3 regions of the Lactobacillus sp. ESL0680 genome follow, and region 2 is predicted to be linked to each of the others. Evidence: predicted binding sites of a transcription regulator. Region 2 holds the regulator's gene; each other region holds the start of a gene.
What was found. Region 2 encodes HrcA, which represses chaperone genes, less so after heat shock. Its sites were predicted from a motif close to TTAGCACTCNNNNNNNNNGAGTGCTAA; they were not measured.

Region 1 (5,645 bases), 680 kb from region 2:
CGAATTACAGCGAATCCAGTTGGGGCGAACATTAAGAACAGAAACAACGGGAGTATTGTATGTTTTGGATGAACCGTCAGTTGGTCTGCACCCGGATAATGTGGCGGGGTTGATTGATGTTTTTCACGAATTGGTTAATCAGGGCAATTCTCTAATAGTTGTTGACCATGAAACTTCAATTATTAATGCCGCCGATTGGATTGTTGAAATTGGTCCAGGTTCTGGTAGTCAGGGCGGCCAGATTATTGCTCAGGGTACGCCGGAGCAAATAAAGCAGGATGAAAATTCGCATATTGGTCCTTACTTAACGGGAAATGCCCCTTTGCAAGTTAGACCACAGGCTCAAGCAGCCACCTTGTTTGCCAAGGGCAAGATTACGTTTACGGTTACTGACCAGTTTAATTTGCATGATGTTCACGCACAGATTCCGGTGGGGCGGCTGACCTCAATTACCGGCTTTTCTGGTGCCGGCAAGACAACAATGATTCTTGATTCACTGTTACCAGCACTTAAGGCGCAAAAAAACCATGAGGCGATACCAGCTTGGGTTAAAGATTTGTCAGCTAGTGGTATTACCAATGTGGTTAGCGTCGATTCTGCCCCGGTTGGTAAAAATCAGCGGTCGACGGTTGCGACCTATACTGATATCATGACGAATTTACGCAAATTATTCGCTAAGCAGCCATTGGCAAAAAAGTTGAATTACAAGGCGACACATTTTTCTTACAATAATAAAGAAGGCGCGTGTCCAGCTTGCGGTGGTACAGGGGTAATTGCACTTGATATTCAGTATTTACCCGATATGGTCGAAACCTGTTCTGTCTGTGGCGGGCGCCGGTATAATTCCAAGGTCTTGCAAGTTAAATGGCAGGGCTTGAGTATTGCCGATGTTCTCGCCCTTTCGGTTGATGATGCACTCAAAGACGGATTGTTTGCGGAAGTGCCGGCAATTAGGCAAACAGTTACTACTTTGCATGATATGGGCTTAGGCTATCTGCATTTAGGTGAGTCAACCCCGGCTTTATCTGGTGGTGAGGCGCAGCGGCTTAAACTAACTAGTCACTTGCACCATAAGCAAAAGGGCAGTCTATTTGTTTTTGATGAACCAACTGTGGGCTTACATCCGTATGACGTACGGACGCTGTTAAATATTTTGCAAAAATTGTTAGCCCAACAGGCAACGATTATTACAATTACACATGACCTAGATGTGATTGCGAATAGTGATTATATGATTGACATGGGCCCCCGTGGCGGTCAGCAAGGAGGCAAGATTGTTATTAGCGGCCGACCTGTGGATATTTCTCAAGCAGGGACTAGTCTGACTGCCAAATATTTGCGTAAGCATTATGCTTTGTATCAAAACAAAAATAATTAAGCTATAAAAAAATGCTGATTTATCGGCATTTTTTTGTTTTAGCAAAGTAAAGATTAAGGAATTTAGTGATTTGTGGAAAAAGTGAGCCAAATAATTTGCTATTTGTGGATAACCTGTTATACTTTGGGATGTAAAGAAATTAGCACTCGAATGTTTAGAGTGCTAATTAAGATTGAAAACTACAATAAGGGGTGTTAATAAATGGCATACTTTGATAATGATTTTGATAATTTATTTAACGAATTAAATGATTCTTTCTTTGGTAATTTGGGTGATGCTAATAATGGTTCAATTCCGATCCATTATTCAGGCAACATGAATCTGTCACCACAGAATTTAAACGGTCAGGGACAGGCAGCAGGTCCTGAACAAAAGCAGGAGAAGCCAATTGGCGTTGACTTGGTTGAACAAGCTAAGGAACATAAATACGATCCAGTAATTGGCCGTGATGAGCAGATTAAAGAAGTAATTGAAATTTTGAGCCGGCGGAAAAAGAATAATCCGGTATTGGTCGGTCCTGCTGGTGTTGGTAAGACAGCGATTGTTGAAGGTCTGGCCCAAAAGATTGCGAGCGGCGATGTTCCGGACAAGATGAAGGATAAGCATATTATTGATGTTAACATTAATGATATGGTTGCTGGCTCTAGCCTGCGGGGTAGCTTTGAAGAGCGCCTAAAGAAGGTCATCGATCAAGCTAAGAAGGATCCAAATATTATCTTGTTCATTGATGAACTGCACAACATTGTTGGTGCTGGTTCAACTGACTCCGAAAACAATAGTGGGGATGCCGCAAATATCCTAAAGCCAGCTTTGGCAAGTGGCGACTTGAACTTAATTGGGGCCACAACCACTGGTGAATACCGCAGAATTGAAAATGATGCGGCTTTGGCACGCCGGTTCCAACCAGTACAGGTACCAGAACCTTCGGCTGATGTGACCGTTAAAATTTTGGAAGGCTTAAAGAAGAAGTACGAAGATTATCACCATGTTAAGTATGACGACAGTGCTTTGCGCCTAGCTGTTGAATTGTCGCAGCGTTATATTCAAGGTCGGCATTTGCCGGATAAGGCAATCGACTTAATGGATGAAGCTGGTGCTAAGAAGGGCCTGGATACAGTTCCAGAAGATGAAGCTAGTCTGCAGGAGCGGATTGAGCGCCTTGAACACGAAAAGAAAGAGGCCGCTGAAAAGGAAGATTACGCTAAGGCTAGTGATTTGAAGAAGCAAATTCAAGAATTGACCGATAAAAAGGATCACGTTCATGATGTTGCAACTCCAAGGGTTACGGATCAAGATATCTATGCTTTAATTGAAGCAAGAACTAAGATTCCGATGAGCGAATTGCATGCAAGTGAGGGTCAACATAATCTTGACTTGGCTAAACGACTGAAGAAAGCCGTCATCGACCAAGATAATGCTATTGATATTATTACTGATGCGATTGCACGTAAGCAAGTATTCAAGGATAATGATCGTCCGACTGGTTCGTTCTTACTGACTGGACCAACTGGTGTAGGTAAGACAGAATTAGCTAAACAACTAGCAATTCAGTTGTTTGGTGGTGAAAATCACTTAATTAGACTTGATATGTCAGAATATCAAGATCAAATGGCAGTTAACAAGTTGATTGGTTCTGCTCCGGGTTATGTTGGTTATGGTGAAGGTGGTCAATTAACTGAAAAAGTTCGTCATCAACCATACAGTTTGATTTTGTTTGATGAAATCGAGAAGGCTAATCCACAAGTCTTTAACGCACTTTTGCAGATTATGGACGATGGTCGCTTAACGGATGCACAAGGAAGAACGGTTTCCTTTAAGGATACAATCTTAATTATGACTTCTAATGCTGGCTTCTCCGATAATCTGCTTAAAGATGGCAAGGTTGACCATGATAAGATGATTAAGGCACTAGAAGCTTACTTCAGACCAGAATTTTTGAACCGGCTTGATGCAATTGTGCCATTTAACTCCCTGAGTGAAGAAGATATGACTAAGATTATCGACATTTACCTCAAGAAGATGGACAAGGTTCTTGCTAAGAGAAAAATTACGGTTGATGTTTCACATGAAACGAAAGCTTATCTTGCAGAGAAGGGCTATGACAAGAAGTTCGGTGCACGGCCATTGCGTCGGGTAGTTGAACAGGATTTGGAAACACCAATTGCCAAATTATTGATGAAGGAACCAGATACTAAAGAAGTTAAATTTACTGCTGATAATCAGCATGTTTACTTGAACGGCGAGGCAATATTGGATATTAATCCTAAAGTAGAAGCTGAAGCTGAAAAAGTCGAAAAAGAAGAGAAATAATTTAATGTGGAAAACGTCACTTTTTTGGAAGTGACGTTTTTTTAGTATATATGTAGTAAAGCTTCGATCTACTATTGACATCTGTATCTTTATGGTTTAAATTAGGTAACAATTAAATAATTATGAAAATAATCTGGTTTGAGTTTTCATATCTATCCCAAGGATTAAAAAATTGGAGGCACTCTGATGAAACAAAAGATAGAAGATCTTGATTGGAATAATCTCGGCTTTGAATATCGCGATCTGCCATATCGTTACGAAGCTAAGTATAAAGATGGTGAATGGCAAGAAGGCAAGTTAGTCGAAGCTTCGACTGTGACCCTTTCCGAAGGTGCAGAAGTCTTGCACTATGGTCAGGAAATTTTTGAAGGATTAAAGGCTTATCGTAGAAAAGATGGCAAAATTAATCTCTTTCGTCCGGACCAAAATGCCCATCGGTTTGCGTTGTCAGCTGAACGGTTAGCAATGCCTCCATATCCTGAAGATAAGTTCGTTGAGGCAGTTAAAGAAGTTGTTTTGGCTAATAAAGAATACGTTCCGCCATATGACAGTGGTGCAACACTTTATGTTCGACCATTTATGATTGGAACTTCGCAGGCTTTGGGAGTTGCAGCAGCAACGGAATATACTTTGCGGATTTTTGCGACACCAGTAGGTGCATATATTAAGGGCCTAAATCCAGCAGCTTATAAAGTTAGTCCGTACGATCGTGCCGCTTATGCTGGTACCGGTCAAGCTAAGACATCAGGTAATTATGCCAGCAGCCTGCTGCCATCAGTTGAAGCACATAAGGAAGGCTTTGCTGATTGCTTGTATCTTGATCCACGTGAACACAAGTATGTTGATGAATTTGGTGGTGCCAACTTCTTCGGTATTACTCAAGAAGGTCAGTTTGTAACACCAAAATCTGAGTCAATTTTGATTTCTATTACTAAAAAATCGCTGCTTGAAGTTGCTAAACGTCAAGGCTTGAATCCTGTTGAACGGCAAATTACTTTGGAAGAAGCCTTTAACATGAAAGAAGCTGGTGCAATGGGCACGGCAGCTGTAATTTCGCCGGTTGGTTCGATTACCTATAACGATCAAAAGCACGTCATTTACAGTGAAGACAAGACTGGCCCAGTTACGACCAAGTTGTACAATGAACTGATTGCTATTCAATATGGTGATAAGACTGGTCCTGAAGGCTGGGTACAGACAATCGATTAAAGATTTGATAATTAATAAAAGGGCACGGAAGTTTCCGTGTCCTTTTTGAATAATTTGATTTTAAAGCACCTCAAGCTAAAAGCTTGAGGTGCTTTTTATTGGGGAGATTTAGACCTGCCTTAGCTATTTGACAATATACAATATGGAGTTTGTCACAATTATTTCATATAATAGTATAGCTATTTAATTTTACAAACCACGTATGGAAGATGGATTAGAAATGAAAAATAAAAAAGCAGGCGATAAATTAGGCTTTAGTGCCATGGTTTTTCTTGCAATTAATATGATGATTGGCTCCGGAATTTTTTTAACACCTGGAAGTGTAGTTAAGCAGGCTGGAAGTAAAACTCTACTGGTTTACCTTGCGGCAGCTTTAGTTGCCACAGTTTTGGCAATGTCATTTGCGGCGGCAGCTAAATATGTTAATAAGGCTGGGGCGTCCTATGCGTACTCAAAGGCCGCGTTTGGTCCTAAGTTCGGCTTCTATATTGGCACGACGTGTTATTTTGCGACCAGTGCTGTTTGGGGTGTAGCCTCTGTTGGGATTACTAAATCAACGATTTCGATTTGTGGTGGTGATCCCAACAATGTAGGTAACGTTACGTTAGGATTGCTGGCCTTATTACTATTAGTGACGATTGTTAACTTATTTGGCCAAAAAATTATTAAGCGGGTAATGAATTTGGCAACAATTGGTAAATTGTTAACGCTGGTCCTAATAATTGCTGCGGGTGTCGTTGTATTATTG
Region 2 (5,645 bases):
ATGATTTGGGGCAAAAGCTGGGTGTTCCAGCTGTAATGAGTAATCTGCGCCGAACAGCAAGTTCAGGATTTGACATTAATCAGGCAGTTAGCTTGGATGAGATTGTTGCCGATCCGGAGAAAGCTGAGCAACTAATTCAGCCGATTGATGCCTTTTTCAAAAATTATCCGCAAGTTGATTTGACTACGGATCAGTGGCTAAAAGTGAAAAATGGCGCCGCGATTGCTTTAGAAACTGATGCAAATCAGGTTGCATTACGATACAATAATAAGGTTAAGGCAATTTATCAAAAGGATGCAGAAAAGTACCGTCCCGACTTGATGCTCTTGCAAAATGAATAGGTGAAATGAAGGTCTTATTGTGCAAATTATCCATTTAACTTATCCAGTTAAAGAAAATTTAATTCCAAGTAAAATTGTGTTAGCGTTAGGCTTTTTTGATGGTGTTCATCGCGGGCACCAGCATTTGATTGAATTAGCCCGTACGACTGCACGTGAGAAGCAATTGCCGCTTGTCGTAATGACATTTGATCGTCATCCAAAAGAAGTTTATCAAAAGTCGCAAGTTGTTTATATTGATAGTCTAGATGAAAAGGCTTATAAAATGGAACAATTAGGTGTAGATTACCTACTTGTGATGCATTTTAATACCGGTTTTAGTAAATTATCAGCACAGGAATTTGTCGATCAAATTATTGTTCGGCTCAAAGCGGATACTGTTGTTGCTGGCTTTGATTACACTTATGGTCCCAAAGATATTGCTAATATGAAGAATTTTCCTAAATTTGCTAAGGGTAGATTCAAGATTATTGATGTGCCAAAGCAAACTTATGATGGTCAAAAAATTGGTTCAACGGAAATTAGACGAGCAATTAGTAGCGGTGATATGAAGCTGGCGGCACAGCTTTTAGGTTCGCCGTATGTGATGTCTGGAATTGTTGGCCACGGCTTACGTAATGGTCACAAGCTGGGCTATCCAACTGCTAATTTGGTTTGGACTGAGAACAAGGTTTTACCTAAAGTGGGCGTTTATGCGACTAAAACAAACATTGGCGGCAAATGGTATGATTCTATGACCAGTGTTGGCTACAACGTTACTATTAATGAAGGTAAACGTATTTTTATTGAATCTAACCTGTTTGGCTTCGATCAAGAAGCATACGGGGAAAAGATGGTTATCAAATGGTACAAGTATACGCGAGGCGAAATCAAGTTTGCGAATCTTGCAGAATTAAAAAAACAAATGGCGCATGATGAAGCAGAGATAAAGGCTTACTTTGCTGATAAATAAAGACTTCCACCTACCTTAAAAAGTAGGTGGAAATTTTTAATTGCTGGAAAATGTAAATATTTTTAGCACTCGGCTTGACATTCTGCTAAATGCTAGTATCATAATAATTGTTAGCACAAAAGATATGAGAGTGCTAAAAGTGAGGGCGATATTTATGTTGACCGAGCGTCAAGAACTTATTTTAAAAACAATCATTAACGATTTTACACAGACTCATGATCCGGTAGGTTCAAAGACGGTGATGAGTCAGTTGCCGATTAAAGTATCGAGTGCAACAATCAGGAACGAAATGGCTGTTTTGGAAGATCGAGGGCTGATTGAAAAAACTCATTCCTCTAGTGGACGAGTTCCTTCTACTGAAGGCTATCGCTATTATCTCGATAACCTGGTTGAGCCGCTGCAGATTCCCGAATCTGTTTACACTAAGATTATTAATCAGCTTGACCGTCCATTTCATCAAGTAAACGAAATCGTTCAGGAAGCAGCTAGAATCTTATCCGATTTAACCAACTATACAGCTTTTGCGGAAGGGCCAGAAAGCCGCGATGTGACTGTAACGGGTTTTCGCATTGTGCCACTGGTTGGTCGGCAAGTAATGGCAATTTTGGTTACCAGTGATGGCAGCGTGCAGAATCAAGTTTATCACTTGCCACGCAATATTCATGGTGATGAAATTGAAAAAGCTGTTCGCATGATTAATGATGAACTGGTTGGTAAGAGCTTAGCTGAAATTACACCGGAGATGCTTAGTAAAGCCTTGGGTGAAAATGCCAACAGTAAGCATGCTAGTGAGCTGATTGAGTTAGTTGAAGATGTCATTAACGATGCTGCCAGCGAACAATTATATGTTGATGGTCAGATCAATTTGTTGAATAATTCTTCGACTAATGATGTTTCAGATATCCGTTCATTATATGAACTGGTTGACCACGATGATTTGCTTGCAAATCTTGAAGCCTATAAGCCAACTTCCAATTCAGGACGTTTTCCTGTTAGAGTTAGCTTAGGTTCAGAATTACCAAACGAGTTATTAAAGGATTACAGTCTGTTAACTGCAGAATATAGTGTTGGTTCGCATGGCAAAGGCATTATTGCCTTGCTGGGCCCAACTAATATGCCGTATTCACAAGTAATCGGCTTGCTTGAATATTTTAGAAATGAGCTTGCGAAAAAGTTGCTTGAATACTACGGCCGATTTAAATAAAGGAGGTTAGCTGTGAGTAAAAAAGATTTTCCTAGTGAAAAAGATTTAGATCAAACAAAAGTAACTGCTGAAAATTCAGAATCAGAAAATGAAACAAAAGAGCAGACTACTGAAGCTAACAAACAAGAAAAAACACCTGAGCAAAAGCTTCAAGAAGAATTAACTAAGGCGCAAGCTGATAGTAAAGATTTTGAAGATAAGTATTTGCGTAGTCAGGCAGAAATGCAGAATATGCAAGGCCGTTATAATAAAGAACGGGCTCAATTAATTAAGTACGAATCACAATCTTTAGCTAAGGACGTTTTGCCAGCAATGGATAATTTAGAGCGGGCTTTGGCTACTGAAGTTGATGATGAAGCATCGAAGCAACTAAAGAAGGGTGTGCAAATGACACTTGATTCTTTAGTTAAGGCCATGAAAGATCACGGGATTAGTGAAATTGAGGCTGAAGGTGTTAAATTTGATCCGACACTGCATCAAGCTGTACAAACAGTTGCAGCCAGCAGCGATGATCAAAAGGACCACGTTGTCCAAGTTTTACAAAAAGGATATCAATATAAAGACCGTACATTAAGACCAGCAATGGTTGTTGTTGCACAATAGTGAAAGGATGTTAATCAATGTCAAAAGTTATCGGAATCGACCTCGGAACGACTAACTCAGCAGTTGCCGTTCTTGAAGGAAAAGAACCAAAAATTATTACTAACCCAGAAGGTAACCGGACTACACCATCAGTAGTTGCTTTTAAAGATGGTGAAATTCAAGTTGGTGAAGTTGCCAAGCGGCAAGCAATCACTAACCCAAATACTGTCATTTCAATTAAGCGTCACATGGGTGAAGCAGATTACAAAGTTAAGATTGGTGACAAGTCCTACACTCCTCAAGAAATTTCAGCAATGATTTTGCAATACATTAAGAAATTCTCTGAAGATTACTTAGGCGAAAAGGTTACTGACGCTGTTGTTACTGTTCCTGCATACTTCAACGACGCACAACGTCAAGCTACTAAAGATGCTGGTAAGATTGCTGGTTTAGACATTAAGCGGATTATCAACGAACCTACTGCTTCTTCACTTGCTTACGGTCTTGATAAAGATGCTGAAGATGAAAAAGTCTTAGTTTACGACCTTGGTGGTGGTACTTTCGACGTTTCCGTATTGCAATTAGGTGACGGTGTCTTCCAGGTATTGTCAACTAACGGTGATACTCACCTTGGTGGTGACGACTTTGATAACAAGATCATGGATTGGCTCATCCAAAACTTCAAGGATGAAAATGGTGTTGACTTATCTAAAGACAAGATGGCTTTACAACGGTTAAAGGATGCTGCTGAAAAGGCTAAGAAAGACTTGTCTGGTGTATCATCAACTCACATTTCCTTACCGTTCATTTCTGCTGGTGAAGCTGGACCTTTGCACCTTGAAACTGACTTAACTCGTGCTAAGTTTGACGAATTAACCAGTGACTTGGTTGACCGTACTAAGGTTGCTTTTGACAATGCCTTAAAGGATGCTGATTTAACAGTTAGCGACATTGATAAAGTTATCTTAAACGGTGGTTCAACAAGAATTCCTGCTGTTCAAGAAGCTGTTAAGAAGTGGGCTGGCAAGGAACCTGACCACTCAATCAACCCTGATGAAGCCGTTGCCTTAGGTGCTGCCATTCAAGGTGGGGTTATCTCTGGTGATGTTAAGGACGTTGTCTTGCTTGATGTTACGCCATTATCTCTTGGTATTGAAACCATGGGTGGTGTCTTCACTAAGTTAATTGAAAAGAACACAACTATCCCAACTTCTAAGAGTCAAATCTTTTCAACTGCCGCAGATAATCAACCAGCCGTTGACGTTCATGTTTTGCAAGGTGAACGCCCAATGGCTCAAGACGACAAGACTTTAGGTCGTTTTGAATTAACTGATATTCCTGCTGCACCTCGTGGTGTCCCACAAATTCAAGTTACATTTGATATTGACAAGAACGGTATTGTTAATGTTTCTGCTAAGGATATGGGTACTGGTAAGGAACAAAAGATTACCATCAAGAGTTCATCCGGTCTTTCTGATGAAGAAATCAAGAAGATGCAAAAAGAAGCCGAAGAACATGCCGAAGAGGACAAGAAGAAGAAGGAAGAAGTTGACTTACGTAATGAAGTTGACCAATTGATCTTCTCAACTGAAAAGACCTTAAAGGAAGTTAAGGATAACGACAAGATTTCCGAAGACGACACCAAGAAGGTTCAAGATGCCCTTGATGCTTTGAAGAAGGCGCAACAAGACAATAACTTAGATGAAATGAAGTCCAAGAAGGATGAATTAACTAAGGTTGCTCAAGATTTAGCTGTTAAATTGTACCAAGCTAATGGTGGCGCTGACGCAGCTGGCCAAGCTGGTCCACAGAACCCAGGTTCACAAGACGGCAATGCTAGTGATGGTTCTGCAACTGACGGCGAATTCCACAAAGTAGACCCAGACAAGTAAAGGGTTTATAATTGAATAAATTAGAAAAGAACTGCCACAAAAGTAGTTCTTTTCTTTTGGAAAGTGAGGAGCTTTTAATAGATGGCACAAGAAGACTATTATAATGTGCTAGGCGTTGATCGTAATGCCAGTGATAAAGAAATTAACTCTGCTTACCGTAAATTAGCTAAGAAGTATCACCCAGACTTAAATCATGAAGCTGGAGCTGAAGAAAAGTATAAAGAAGTCAACGAGGCCTATGAGGTTTTGCATGATAAGCAAAAACGGGCTCAGTATGACCAATTTGGTTCTGCCGGTGTTAATGGCCAAGGCGGCTTTGGCGGCGGTGCTGGTCAAGGTTACGGCGACTTTAGCGGTTTTGGTGATTTTGGCGATATTTTCAATGATTTCTTTGGCGGTGGCGGCGGTAGTAGCCAGGCTCAAGCCAATCCGACTGCTCCAAAGCGTGGTCAAGACCTAGACTACACATTAACAATTGATTTTATGGATGCAATTACGGGTAAAAAGACGCAAGTTTCTTATACTCGCAGTGAAACTTGTTCTACTTGTCAAGGAACTGGTGCTGAAAAGGGCACGCACCCAATTACCTGTGATAAGTGTCATGGTTCTGGTTATATGACTGTGACCCAAAAGTCGATGCTCGGAATGATTCGTCGTCAGACAGTCTGTGATAAGTG
Region 3 (5,645 bases), 510 kb from region 2:
AGGATGTGTAAATCTAAAATAGTCCAGGTATCGTATTTAGAAAATTGGTCATTCCAAAGAGGGATAAGCATTTTTTTGGCTAGAGTAAGCCCTAGCTGGTCTTTATCATTTTTGAAGGCAGTTAATATGATTTTTATATGTGTAATGTCAGGATCATCAGCTAAATAAGAACATTTTTTAAGTAGCTCATTAATGGTGGCAGTTTCAGTATTGTAAGTAATATTTAGAAAAGAATAAATGATATCTTCTTTTGGAGTAAAAGAATAGTTGTTTCTAATATATTCAAATTCCGTTTGAGAAACACCTAATTTTTCTAAAATTACTTTAGCATTTTCATATAATAAATCCTGATTGGAATGTTCAATTTTAGAGATAGCACTTCTAGTATATAGAGTTTTAGCTAGATCCGTTTGCGTGATTTTACGTGCTATGCGAAGATCTTTAATGTTTTCTCCTACCGACTTCATAGTTCACCTCTAGTGTTCTAATTAAGAAACTTTTGTCTAACTATTTTCAATAGATAGTAGAATTAAAAATAATTGAATGCTATTAACTGCTTTTGGACAAAGGAGAAAAATTATGGATGATATGCCTCTTTTAGCTGGTAGAAGATTATAAATTATTGTAGGTTAATCAAGATAACTAAAAGGAATTAGTATTAATACTAATTCCTTTATTTTTTATGTTTTTCTTGTTTACGGCGGTTAATTCTATCTTTAATGTCTAATATGGCGCAGATTGAAAAATAAATACCTAAAACAACAAAAGTAACGGAAATCGCTTTGGCAAAAACGCCGAAGTTAGTCATGACTGTCCAGATTAAGAAGCAGACATAACATGACGAAATAACACCAACAATTCTGCTGATCTTGCGTTCAAGGTTAATCAAGTGGAAAAATCTACCTTCACTTAAATTTTTGATTTCTTTCTTTTTCATTTGTCGTTACCTATAGTTAAATTTATTTATTTAAAAATTAAAACAATATTAGCATTATTTATTGTAATTGTTAATTGAATTTTGCGATAAGTTAGAATAAATAAAAACAGCACTTTAAGAATCATCTTAAAGTGCTGTTTACTAGCAATAACTATCTTATTTATCAACGTGAATTTCGACCACGCGTTGATCTTTATCAAAGGTTAGCAAATATGAAGGATCGTTCTCTTTAATCAAGCGTTTGATAATGAACTCGACCTCATCCTTACGGACGCGGCGGTCATGGTTCTCGATCGCAATCCCGATTGCCTTATCACTCTCAGTATAAATAACAGAAGTATTACCTAAAGAATAAACTTTGACATAGTTCACATCAGTTGAGTTAAGCTGACTGTGAACTAAATCCCGATAGCTATTGGTTACATCTATTAAATGCATGGATTTCACCCGTTTCTTGTAGTAGTTTTATTAACTCTAGTATAACGCTAAATTATCATTTTTTCCCAACATAAAAGCATGATTATCGTAATTTACAGTAATCATGCTTTCTTCATATTTTAATTAAAGTTCAGTGTCTGCATCAGTTGTTTCAATAGTGGCAGGTTGCTCATTAATTACAATCTGGTCGCCAGCAACACTGGCAGTTAAATTCTTGGCATCTGGATGGTCAAGCTTGAAGTCAGCTACCCGATCTTCAATTTCTTCTTGGATAATTCTGCGTAAAGGCCGCGCACCCATTGCTGGATTGTAACCTTCCTCGATTAACTTCTTCTTGGCATCATCAGTTACCGTAATTTGCAAGCCTTGGTTCTTAACCATGTTGTTGGTTTCATCAAGCATCAAGTTAACAATCTTAACTAAGTCTTCCTTTGATAACTCGTTGAATTCAATGACATCATCAAGCCGATTTAAAAATTCAGGCTTGAAGAATTGACTCATTGAGCTTCTTGCAGAATCTTTTTCTTCATCTGTATTTTCAGCCGCAAAGCCAACGCTGGTGTTCTTAATACCTTGACCGGCATTAGAAGTCATGATGATAATCGTATCTTTAAAGGAAACTGTCCGACCTTGTGAGTCAGTCAAGCGACCATCGTCTAATATTTGTAAGAATAAGTTCATTACTGATGGGTCAGCCTTTTCGATTTCATCAAGCAAAATTAGACTGTAAGGGTGACGGCGAACTTGTTCGGTTAATTGACCTGCTTCTTCATAGCCAACATAGCCGGGAGCAGAACCGATTAATTTGGAAACAGAGTAGGATTCCATAAATTCTGACATATCAAAACGAATCATGGCATTTTCTGAACCAAACATTTGCTTAGCTAATTGCTTAGCTAGTTCTGTCTTACCAACCCCAGTTGGACCAACAAAGAGGAAGGAGCCAATTGGACGACCGGACTTGTTAAAGCCAATTCGGTTGCGGCGAATTGCGCGGGCAACCTTATCAACGGCCTGGTCTTGACCAATGACGTGAGCCTTTAAAGTAGGGGCCAAAGTTTGTAATTGATTTTCTTCTTGCTTTTGCAGGTCGCCAACAGGAATACCAGTCTTTTCTTCAACAATCTTGTTCATGATTTTGCTGGTGATAACTGGTGACTTATCGGGATCAATCTTTTGGTCTTTTACCTTGTTGTACTTCTCAATCTGGTCACGGTAATATGCGGCCTTTTCGTAGTCCTCATTTTTTAATGATTCCTGCTTTAATTCTTGAGCAGCAGTGATGCGTTCCTTGAGCTTGTCCTTGTCAACATAAGGAATGGTTAAGTTCATTCTTGAACCAGCCTCGTCAAGCAGGTCAATGGCCTTGTCAGGCAAGAAGCGATCTTGGATATAGCGTTCTGATAATTCGGCTGCCGACTTGATTGCATCATCAGTATAGTGAACGTGGTGGTAATCTTCGTAACGTTTTTGAATTCCTTTTAAGATGCGAATAGTTTCCGCAACTGATGGTTCTTTAACGTCAACAGGTTGGAATCGCCGAGCAAGCGCGGAATCTTTTTCGATTTCACGGTATTCTTTTAAGGTTGTTGCACCGACCAGTTGTAAGTCGCCGCGGGCTAGGGCAGGCTTAATAATATTACCTGCATCCATGCCGCCTTCAGCGTTACCAGCACCGACAATTTCGTGAATTTCATCAATAAATAAGATAATATCGTCGTGCTGTTGCAATTCTTTAATTAATTGCTGCATGCGCTGTTCGAATTGACCACGGATGCCAGTTCCTTGAACAAGTGAAACGACGTTTAGTGAAATAATGCGCTTGTCCTGTAATTTAGCAGGTACTGAACCATCGACAATTTGTTGCGCCAGTCCTTCGACAACCGCTGTTTTACCAACACCGGCTTCACCAATTAATACTGGATTATTTTTAGTTCTTCTATTTAATATCTCAATTACGCGCGCAATTTCCTTATCTCGACCAATAACTGGGTCGATTTTGCCCTTTTTAGCTAGTGCTGTTAAGTCAGTACCATATTGGTCAAGTAGTGAACGGCCACCGCCGGCACCATTATTTGGCCGTTGCGGTTGTTCATGATTAGCATTATTAAATGCAGCATTATTTGCGTTCATACTATTAAATAAGTCATCAAAGTCTCCAAAGAAACCGTTGTTGTCATTATTCATATTAATATTTCCTTGTTGTTTAAGTTGTTGATAACATTGTCCACATAAATTAATTTCGCGACTTTGACCATTGACCTTGGCGTAAAGGTGAATGGAAGCAGGCCGCTTTTGACAGTTTTGACAAAGCAATTATACTTACCGCCTTTCATTTCAAGTTTACTAAATTATATAATTAGCACTCTCAATAATCAAGTGCTAAAACTTATTTTTTGTAAGCTCAATAAATATGTTAAAATAACAGTGGTCATTAAATAAAAAAGATGAAAAAGACGGTGATATTTAGTGGATTATCAAAAAATTCTTGAACAGTTGGCAGAAGGGGAACTTGACCAATATGAAGTTGCTCCCCAGGATGCCTTTGATTTTCAAGCGGCCTTGCGCGCGTTCGGCAAACGGCAAAATATTACCGGCCGCGCTTTACGTGGTGGAAAAATAGTTTATTCACAGTCAAAGTCTGAAAATTAATGATGTAAACTGTTACATTTATGTTGTCTAATTCACAAAAAAATGATAGTCTAATACTCGAGTAGGTATTTACTACCGTTTTGATTTTTCAATTTTAAAAGGAGATAATTATAATGGAAAAATGCGATTTTCATGTTGTTGCAGAAACAGGTATTCATGCTCGTCCAGCTACACTTTTAGTACAAGCTGCTTCGAAGTTTGGTTCAGATATTAATTTGGAGTATAACGGCAAGTCAGTTAACTTGAAGTCAATCATGGGTGTTATGTCACTTGGTGTTGGCAAGGGTGCCGATGTTACAATTACTGCTGACGGTGATGATGAAAAAGACGCTATTGCTGCTATTTCAGAAACAATGAAAAAAGAGGGTTTAGCTGAATAATGACCAAGACTTTAAAAGGAATTGCTGCAAGTGATGGTATCGCTGTAGCACCCGCTTATCTCTTGGTAGAACCAGATCTTTCATTTACGAAGACCACTGTTTCCGATGCTGCTAGTGAATTAGACCGCTTTAAAGATGCGATCGCTGCTTCGACTTCTGAAGTTGAAGCAATTCGTGACAGTGCTAAAGAGAGTTTAGGCGAGGACGAAGCTCAAGTATTTGAAGCCCATTTGATGATTTTAAATGATCCTGAATTTACAGGAGCAATTGAAACTGAAATCAAAGACCAAAAAATTAATAGTGAAGCCGCACTTGATGAAACTGCACAAAAGTTTATTGCAATTTTTGAAGGAATGACCGACAACGCTTATATGCAACAACGTGCTGCTGATGTACGTGATGTTTCTAAGCGGATCATGGCCCACCTTTTAAACAAAGAATTGCCTAATCCAGCTGCAATTGACCATGAAGTTATTGTGGTTGCGCACGACTTGACCCCTAGTGACACTGCCCAATTAAACAAGCAATTTGTTAAGGGCTTTGTGACTGATATTGGTGGTCGGACTGCGCACTCAGCAATTATGGCTCGTTCACTTGAATTGCCAGCTGTTGTTGGTACCGAGTCAATTACTACTGATGTTGAGAATGGTCAACTTTTAGTAGTCGACGGCTTAAATGGCGATGCTGTTATTGAGCCAAGCGACGCTCAAGTAGCTGATTACAAGCAAAAGAGCGAAGCATTCTTGGCACAAAAGGCTGAATGGGAAAAGTTGAAGAACGAACCTTCAGTTACTGCTGATGGTAAGAAATTCACAATCGCAGCTAATATTGGTACACCAAACGACATGCAAGGTGTTAATGACAATGGTGCCGAAGCGATTGGTTTATACCGGACCGAATTCTTGTACATGGATTCTAAGGACTTCCCAACAGAAGACCAACAATTCGAAGCTTATAAAGAAGTTATCGAAGGAATGCATGGCAAGCAAGTAATCATTCGGACAATGGATATCGGTGGCGATAAGCACCTTGATTATTGGGACTTACCAGACGAAATGAACCCATTCTTGGGTATTCGTGCCATCAGACTGTCATTGAAGAATGAAGACATTTTCCGGACACAATTACGGGCATTGCTTAGAGCGTCTGCTTATGGTAAGTTGGGCATTATGTTCCCAATGATTGGTACCTTGAATGAATTACGCAAGGCAAAGGCAATCTTAGCTGAAGAAAAGACT

Region 1: a site for HrcA is predicted at 1,518-1,544, ahead of OZX58_RS07940 (ATP-dependent Clp protease ATP-binding subunit). Genes of this name have one in related genera too.
Region 3: a site for HrcA is predicted at 3,735-3,761, ahead of OZX58_RS02370 (ATP-dependent Clp protease ATP-binding subunit). Genes of this name have one in related genera too.

What each region holds. Positions count from the first base shown of each region.
Region 1 covers NZ_CP113945.1:1,654,768-1,660,412, reverse strand. Annotated here, with positions in the region: gene OZX58_RS07945 (AAA family ATPase) at 1-1,378, shown strand, start outside; gene OZX58_RS07940 (ATP-dependent Clp protease ATP-binding subunit) at 1,580-3,688, shown strand; gene OZX58_RS07935 (branched-chain amino acid aminotransferase) at 3,872-4,897, shown strand; gene OZX58_RS07930 (APC family permease) at 5,118-5,645, shown strand, end outside.
Region 2 covers NZ_CP113945.1:978,234-983,878, reverse strand. Annotated here, with positions in the region: gene truB (tRNA pseudouridine(55) synthase TruB) at 1-341, shown strand, start outside; gene ribF (riboflavin biosynthesis protein RibF) at 361-1,290, shown strand; gene hrcA (heat-inducible transcriptional repressor HrcA) at 1,445-2,494, shown strand; gene grpE (nucleotide exchange factor GrpE) at 2,507-3,097, shown strand; gene dnaK (molecular chaperone DnaK) at 3,115-4,968, shown strand; gene dnaJ (molecular chaperone DnaJ) at 5,050-5,645, shown strand, end outside.
Region 3 covers NZ_CP113945.1:465,141-470,785, forward strand. Annotated here, with positions in the region: gene OZX58_RS02355 (helix-turn-helix transcriptional regulator) at 1-467, opposite strand, end outside; gene OZX58_RS02360 (hypothetical protein) at 674-937, opposite strand; gene OZX58_RS02365 (DUF1827 family protein) at 1,094-1,375, opposite strand; gene OZX58_RS02370 (ATP-dependent Clp protease ATP-binding subunit) at 1,499-3,691, opposite strand; gene OZX58_RS02375 (hypothetical protein) at 3,845-4,027, shown strand; gene OZX58_RS02380 (phosphocarrier protein HPr) at 4,141-4,407, shown strand; gene ptsP (phosphoenolpyruvate--protein phosphotransferase) at 4,407-5,645, shown strand, end outside.